Regions from separate parts of the Pseudarthrobacter sp. J1763 genome, predicted to be linked through region 3. Evidence: riboswitches for the same ligand, from Rfam matches in the RefSeq annotation. Region 3 holds a riboswitch; each other region holds the start of a gene.
What was found. Region 3 has a riboswitch for S-adenosylmethionine ahead of ACQQCD_RS02335 (hypothetical protein). Riboswitches for the same ligand answer to the same signal wherever they lie in the genome.
Positions count from the first base shown of each region.

Region 1: it holds a riboswitch for S-adenosylmethionine, as region 3 does, so the genes downstream of both, ACQQCD_RS08205 (DUF1737 domain-containing protein) here and ACQQCD_RS02335 (hypothetical protein) in region 3, are expected to answer to the same signal.
Region 2: it holds a riboswitch for S-adenosylmethionine, as region 3 does, so the genes downstream of both, ACQQCD_RS11270 (bifunctional o-acetylhomoserine/o-acetylserine sulfhydrylase) here and ACQQCD_RS02335 (hypothetical protein) in region 3, are expected to answer to the same signal.

Region 1 is NZ_JBNPEN010000006.1:145,835-148,088, forward strand. It holds gene ACQQCD_RS08200 (long-chain-fatty-acid--CoA ligase) at 1-868, shown strand, start outside; SAM riboswitch class IV at 941-1,054, shown strand; partial or broken gene ACQQCD_RS08205 (DUF1737 domain-containing protein) at 1,069-1,296, shown strand; gene ACQQCD_RS08210 (rhodanese-like domain-containing protein) at 1,296-1,703, shown strand; gene ACQQCD_RS08215 (O-succinylhomoserine sulfhydrylase) at 1,707-2,254, shown strand, end outside.
Region 2 is NZ_JBNPEN010000011.1:70,482-72,735, forward strand. It holds gene ACQQCD_RS11270 (bifunctional o-acetylhomoserine/o-acetylserine sulfhydrylase) at 1-910, opposite strand, end outside; SAM riboswitch class IV at 962-1,078, opposite strand; gene ACQQCD_RS11275 (VOC family protein) at 1,231-1,869, shown strand; gene ACQQCD_RS11280 (CPBP family intramembrane glutamic endopeptidase) at 1,922-2,254, opposite strand, start outside.
Region 3 is NZ_JBNPEN010000002.1:70,866-73,119, forward strand. It holds gene ACQQCD_RS02330 (VIT1/CCC1 transporter family protein) at 1-419, opposite strand, end outside; gene ACQQCD_RS02335 (hypothetical protein) at 532-906, opposite strand; SAM riboswitch class IV at 919-1,028, opposite strand; partial or broken gene ACQQCD_RS02340 (sodium:solute symporter) at 1,121-2,254, opposite strand, start outside.

The DNA.
Region 1 (2,254 bases), on a different contig from region 3:
CGGAGCAACCATCGTGCTGCTGCCAAAGTTCACCGGAGCCGCCGCCCTAGAAGCCGTCAACCAGCACAAAATCAACGTCTTCTTCGGCGTCCCCACCATGTACATCGCCCTCCTGGAAGCAGCCAAAGAGAACCCAGAACGCCCCACGGCCTTGCGGTACTGCATCTCCGGCGGCGCCTCACTGCCCCTAGCCGTGATGGACCGATTCCGCGAGGTGTATGACTCCGAAATCTACGAAGGATACGGTCTCACCGAGACCTCCCCCGTGGCCAGCTTCAACCACGTTGGGGTCCCGCCGCGCCCCGGAACCGTGGGAACCGCAGTCTGGGGAGTTGACGTAGAGATCGCCCGCCCGGAAGTCACCGACTCGATCGAGCTACTGCCCACCGGCGAACTCGGTGAACTCGTGGTCCGCGGACACAACCTCTTCAAGGGCTACCTCAACCGCCCCGACGCCACCGCCGAGGCCGTGGTGGACGGCTGGTTCCGCACCGGCGACCTTGGCACCAAAGACGAAGAGGGATACCTGCGGATCCTGGACCGCAAAAAAGAAATGATCATCCGCAACGGCTACAACGTGTACCCGCGCGAAGTTGAAGAAGTGTTCAGCGCCCACCCGGACGTTGTGAGCGTGGCGGTTTACGGTGTGGACCACGAAGTTCACGGCCAAGAAATCGCCGCCGCCGTGGTCCTGACACCGGGCAGCACCATTACAAAAAAAGGCTTACTCGAGTACGGGTCAGAACGCCTTGCCGCGTACAAATACCCGCGCGTGATCAAAGTGATGGACGCGTTCCCCACCGGCCCCAGCGGCAAAATCCTCAAGCGCGAGCTAATCGCCCACCACAACGAGGACAAAACGGCGTAACCAACCACAGCGTTACGCAACATAACGACGCCGGGACGTCCCGGCGTCGTTATCGGTGCTATGTTTTTGCTGAGTAATGAGCACCGGTCCCAGGCCCTGACTGACCGGTCGGCAACCCTCCCTTCCGCGGCGGGGTGCCTCAGGTGAATACTCGGCAGGCCGGAACGCGGTCTGCAAGCGCGCAGAAAAGGAGTACCCGGATGTCTGAAATCCTCGCCGAATCCGTACCGGCAACCACCGAGCAAGCCCCCACAGAAAAACTGGCCTACCGTCTGATCACCGGCCCTGACACCCGCGAATTCTGCGAGCGGATCTCCGCGGCCCTTGCCGACGGTTACGAACTGCACGGCAGCCCGTCCGTCACTTTCAACGGCACCTCCGTGATCGCCGCCCAGGCAGTGGTTTTGAAGGAAGCACAGGGCCAGGCATGAGCTACGCTGGCGACCTCACACCCGCCCAGGCGTGGGAAAAACTGCTGGCCGGAGCCGTGCTGGTGGACGTTCGTACCGAGGCGGAATGGGCACACATCGGCATCCCGGAAACCAAGGAAACACCCAACGACGCCCTCTTTATCCAGTGGAACCTCGCCGGTGGCGTGCAGAACCCGGACTTTCTGGATGACTTGCGTGCACAAGCACCAAAGAACGACGACGCCGAACTGATTTTCTTGTGCCGTTCAGGTCAGCGGTCCATCGCCGCAGCCGAGGCAGCTACCGCTGCCGGCTTTAGGTCCTTCAACATACTGGAGGGCTTCGAAGGCGTTCCAGACGCTTATGGGGACCGGATAGTGAACGGCTGGAAGAACAGCGGGCTACCTACCAATTTGGGGCGCTGAATTATGACTTTTAACCCTGACGCCGAATCTTGGAGCCCCACCACCCAGGCGGTGCGTGGAGGTTTGGACCGGACTGGTTTCCAGGAAACTTCCGAGGCGCTGTTCCTGAACTCAGGATTCGTTTACGAGAGCGCGGCCGCAGCTGAGCGGGCGTTCACGGGCGAAGACGAACGCTTTGTGTATTCCCGCTATGGCAATCCCTCCGTGGCCACTTTCCAGGAGCGACTGCGGCTTCTAGAAGGCACCGAGGCATGTTTCGCCACGGCCTCCGGCATGTCTGCTGTGTTCACCGCACTCGGTGCACTGTTGGCCGCCGGGGACCGAGTAGTAGCTTCGCGCTCACTCTTTGGCTCTTGTTTTGTGATCTTGAATGAAATCCTTCCCCGCTGGGGCGTTGAAACAGTATTCGTTGACGGCCCAGATTTGGATCAGTGGAGGGAAGCCCTCTCAGTCCCCACACAAGCAGTCTTTTTTGAATCCCCGTCCAACCCCATGCAAGAAATTGTGGACATTGCCGCGGTTTCACAACTTGCCCACGCGGCGGGGGCCAA
Region 2 (2,254 bases), on a different contig from region 3:
CCACGCGCAAGCTCAGCGTTTCAAGTCCCTGAGCAATGAGGAATGCGTTGAATGGTGACACTGCTGCGCCGAGGTCCCGCAAGAGTTGAACTCGAGCTTTAAGGATGAAGGATAGGTTGGCCCCGAGGGCGCCATCCTTGCCAAGATCCCGTGCATAAACCAGCCCGTTGTAGCTGGGGTCTGGGGTGTTGAAATTAGGGAAACGGTCCGGATAAGCAGCGAAATCAAACTTTCCCGAATCCACAATCACACCAGCAATTGCGCTGCCGTGGCCACCCAAATATTTGGTTGCCGAATGAACGACGACGTCTGCTCCCCATTCGATGGGACGAATCAGGTAGGGGGTGGCCAGAGTGTTGTCCACAATCAGCGGAACGCCGATCTCATGTGCCAAAGCGGAGATACCTTCAAGGTCCAGTACATCTTGGCGCGGGTTAGAAACTACCTCACCGAAGAATAATTTGGTGTTCGGTTTGACAGCCGCACGCCACTGGTCAAGATTGTCCGGGTCCTTCACAAAGGTGGCCTCCACACCGAACTTTTTGAGTGTGTGCGCCAGCAAATTGTACGTTCCGCCGTAGAGGCTGGGGCTCGCCACAATGTGATCGCCAGCCTCGGCAACGTTGAGGATTGCCAAAGTTGCAGCAGCCTGGCCCGAGCTCAGAAGGAGCGCCCCAATGCCGCCTTCCAAGCTAGCGATTCGCTGCTCAACCGCATCCTGCGTGGGGTTACCAATGCGGGTGTAGATGGGGGCTAGCTCGCTCAACGAGAAACGATTGGCTGCACTCTCGGCACTAGGAAAAACAAAAGAAGTTGTCTGATAAATCGGCAGTGCCCGGGCGCCGGTAGCGACATCTGGTTCCTGACCAACATGGATCTGACGGGTTTCAAAGGACCATGAATTCGACATGTTCGTTCCTCAGGTTAAGGACCGAGACCTCTAGCCGAGACTGAGGCGAACGGACCGCGCTTGCTCCGCGACCCGTTGCCGCGAAACCTGGTCTTCACCCGGGGCACCCCACCGCTAGAAGAGGGTTGCCGGCCAGCAAACCGGGGTTTAGCGCTGGCACTCATGACCTTTTTATAGAGTAGGCCCCGCGAGCTGCAGTCTCCAGTGCGTGTGACAAATATGACGAAGATGACTGCGACCACACAGAATGTAGGGACATCCCATAACGCTTAGGTGAGCCTTAGCTGAGACCTCCATCACAAAGTGCCAAGATGAATGGCATGCGCATGGATCACGTCTCTTACGCTTGTGAAACCGACGGCCTCACGGCCACTACCGAACGAATCTCCGCCGCCTTAGGTGTAGATGCAGTCCGTGGCGGAGTGCATCCCCGCTTCGGTACTCGTAACATGATCATTCCCCTCTCTGGGCACACCTATCTTGAAGTGGTGGAGGTCCTAGACCACCCCGCTTCGGACAAAGCCCCGTTTGGACAAGCTGTGCGCGCCCGTTCCGCTGCCGGCGGTGGCTGGATGGGATGGTGTGTGGAAGTCGAGGACCTCTCCCCCTTTGAACAGCGACTTGGCAGAGCAGCAGTCCCGGGCAACCGCAAATTCCCTGACGGCCGCGAATTGATGTGGCACCAGATTGGCATCCTCGGTCTGATTGCAGACCCGCAGGTCCCCTACATGCTCAAGTGGGAGGGTGACCCGCAACTGCACCCTTCCAACGTCTACAACAGCGAAATCGCGATGTCCAAACTGACTATCGCGGGCTCAGCTGAGCGCGTTACCGAATGGTTGGGTGAGCCAGTAGAACAGCCTCTAGAAGATGTAGCCGTTGAGTGGGTAGCACCGCACGGCACACCTGGCATTATGTCCGTCACCTTCAACACTCCCAACGGAGCTGTCACCATCTAGGCTTCACACTTCTGCAAGCATAAAATCGATCGGCCTGAGTTAGCGTTCCGCGTTAGCCTAGGCCGATTGCTTTGCCAAAGAGGCTGAAACCTACAAAGGCAGCAATATCCAGGAGCGCGTGCGCCACCAAGAGCGGAACCAATCTGCACTGACGCGAGTACAACCACGCGAAGAGCAAACCCATCACCACGTTGCCAATAAACGGTCCGAACCCTTGATACAGGTGGTAGCTACCGCGCAACAGCGAGCTAACAATGATGGCTGCCGGAACCCGCCAGCCCAATTTCTCCCAGCGGGCCAACAAATAGCCCACTACAATAACTTCTTCGAGAATTGAGTGGCGCACCGCGGAGAGGATCAAAACCGGCACCGTCCACCAGTGAGC
Region 3 (2,254 bases):
AAACCACGAACTACTTCCTCGTGAATGGCTTCGTCGGCGGCCATGGCCGGGGTAGCAGCCGGGTCTGTGGCGTAGGGGGAGCGGCCCTCGGCGCGCTGGGCCAAGGCCAAAACGAACACGGATCCAAAGTTCCGGGCCAAGAATCCGAGGAGCTGACTGTTGAGCGAGGCGGCACGCTTCTGCTCAGCATGCTCGCCCAAGAGCTGCTCCCAGTGAGCCTCATGCCGGCCCTCAGCTTCGGCCAAAGCGAGCAAGATTGAGCGCTCTTCGCCTTCGCGGCGCTGGGCCAAATCGCGGTATACGGCCGCTTCGGCGCGCTCGTCGGCGAGGTACTGCCGCCAGCGTTTGATGTCTGCAGAAGTAGCTTCAGTAACTGCTTGCTGGTGGGTTCCGGACTGCTCTTCCGGCGTTGAATTCAACTCGGGCTCCTGGGTTCAATGAAAGGTGGCGCCCCGTTGCGCAACCATCACTGTACCGTTTATCGGCTCGGATTTTGGGCCGGTATTCCTTGCGAAAAAGTTTCGGTAGACCTTAATTTGTGGCTTTCAGAGTGAAGCTCAGAGGTTTCCCACGGCGGTGCCCTATGGCGGCTACACGGACAGTCAGCACAGCGTTCACTTCATCCCAGCCCGGTTGAGCCACAGCATTGTTCAGTGCTCGGGCCAACTCCTTCGGCTCGGCACACCAATACCGTTGAGACCCACTTGAGCGCCAGATGGTGACGGTGCCCAAATTTAGATCCACGGCTGGCAGGACCGGCACCGTGGTGGGCTGGGACGCGGTGTCCGCGGCGTCGTCGTACTTAAGCGATTGCTGAAACTGAACTGGTTCTTGAAACTGAATTGGTTCTTGAAACTGAACTGGTTGCTGCGGGGCTGAATAGCGGTCTGTGGGGGCGGCTGACACGGCCGGATCCTTCCGTTGCTCTTGCCCCGGCCTTCTGGCCGCGGCCGCTTCCTCATCCGAACCACCCGCGAACATGGGGTTGGTCTGTGGTAAGTCGGAGCTTGGCACCACAAGTCTTGAAGCTGCGCACCAGCTTACAACGCACTGCGGCGGTGCCGGAATTTGTGAATCCGGCACCGCCGCAGGAGGTGCTTTTGTTACGTGCTCTGTGCGTCTAAGGAACTGCTACCGGCGTTTTTTCTTCCACAACTGCGCCTGATACACGCTTGTCCCATGCGGCGCGAACAGCCGCGTCAGTGGGCTTAGTCAGGAGTGAGAGAACCACATAAACCAGCAGCGACGCGCCAAGGCCCCAGTAGATGGGATCGTTGGCGTACACGCCATCCTCGCTGGGGATGATGCCAGCGGAGTAGGCAATCAGCAGTGCCAGAGTGAGGACGGAGCCAACAGCCATTGACCATGCAGCGGCGATTCCGGTACCGCGCTTCCACACCAGACCACCTAGGATTGCCACCAGTAGACCGCCCACCAGGATGTCGTAAGCGATGGTCAAAGCCACCACAACATCCTGCGCGGCCATGGAAATCAGCACGGCGATGATGCCCAAAGCAAGGACCCAATAACGGTTGGCTTTGACGTCGTGCTCCGGGTTTTCGGTGTCATTGGTGTTGATGGTTTTCCCAAACCAGCTGGCAACAAAAGGAACAACATCGGCGCGTGCCACGGTTGCTGCGGCAATGAGCGCACCGGACGCAGTGGACATCATGGCGGCAACAGCGGCAGCCATGACCAGACCACCGATCCCGATTGGCAAAATGTTGGTGGCGACCTCGGCGTAAACAACGTCCTTGCCGAGTGCTTTGACGTCAATATTGGGCAGTGCTACCTTGGCGGCCAAGCCGATCAAAGCGCCGGCCACACCGTAGAGAATGCAGTAGATACCGGCAGTGGCGCCGCCCCAACGGGCAACCGCAGGGGTTTTGGCGGTGAACACACGCTGCCAAATGTCCTGACCGATCAACAGACCCAAGGTGTAGACCACAAAGTACGTGATGATGGTCTGGACCCCGATGCCGTCCATCTGGAAGAAGCTCGCGTCAACGCGTTCGCGGATGCCGTTTAGGCCGCCGGCTGCGTTGAGTGTGAACGGGAGCATCAGGAAGAAGATGCCCACGGTTTTGATGATGAACTGAACCTGGTCAGCGAGGGTAATGGACCACATACCGCCGATAGTCGAGTACACCAGCACAATGGCACCGCCCACGGCGATGGCCAGCCAACGTTCCCAGCCGAAGAGAACCACAAAAATGGTGGCGTAGGCGCCCGTAGAAGTTGCGCAGAGCATCAG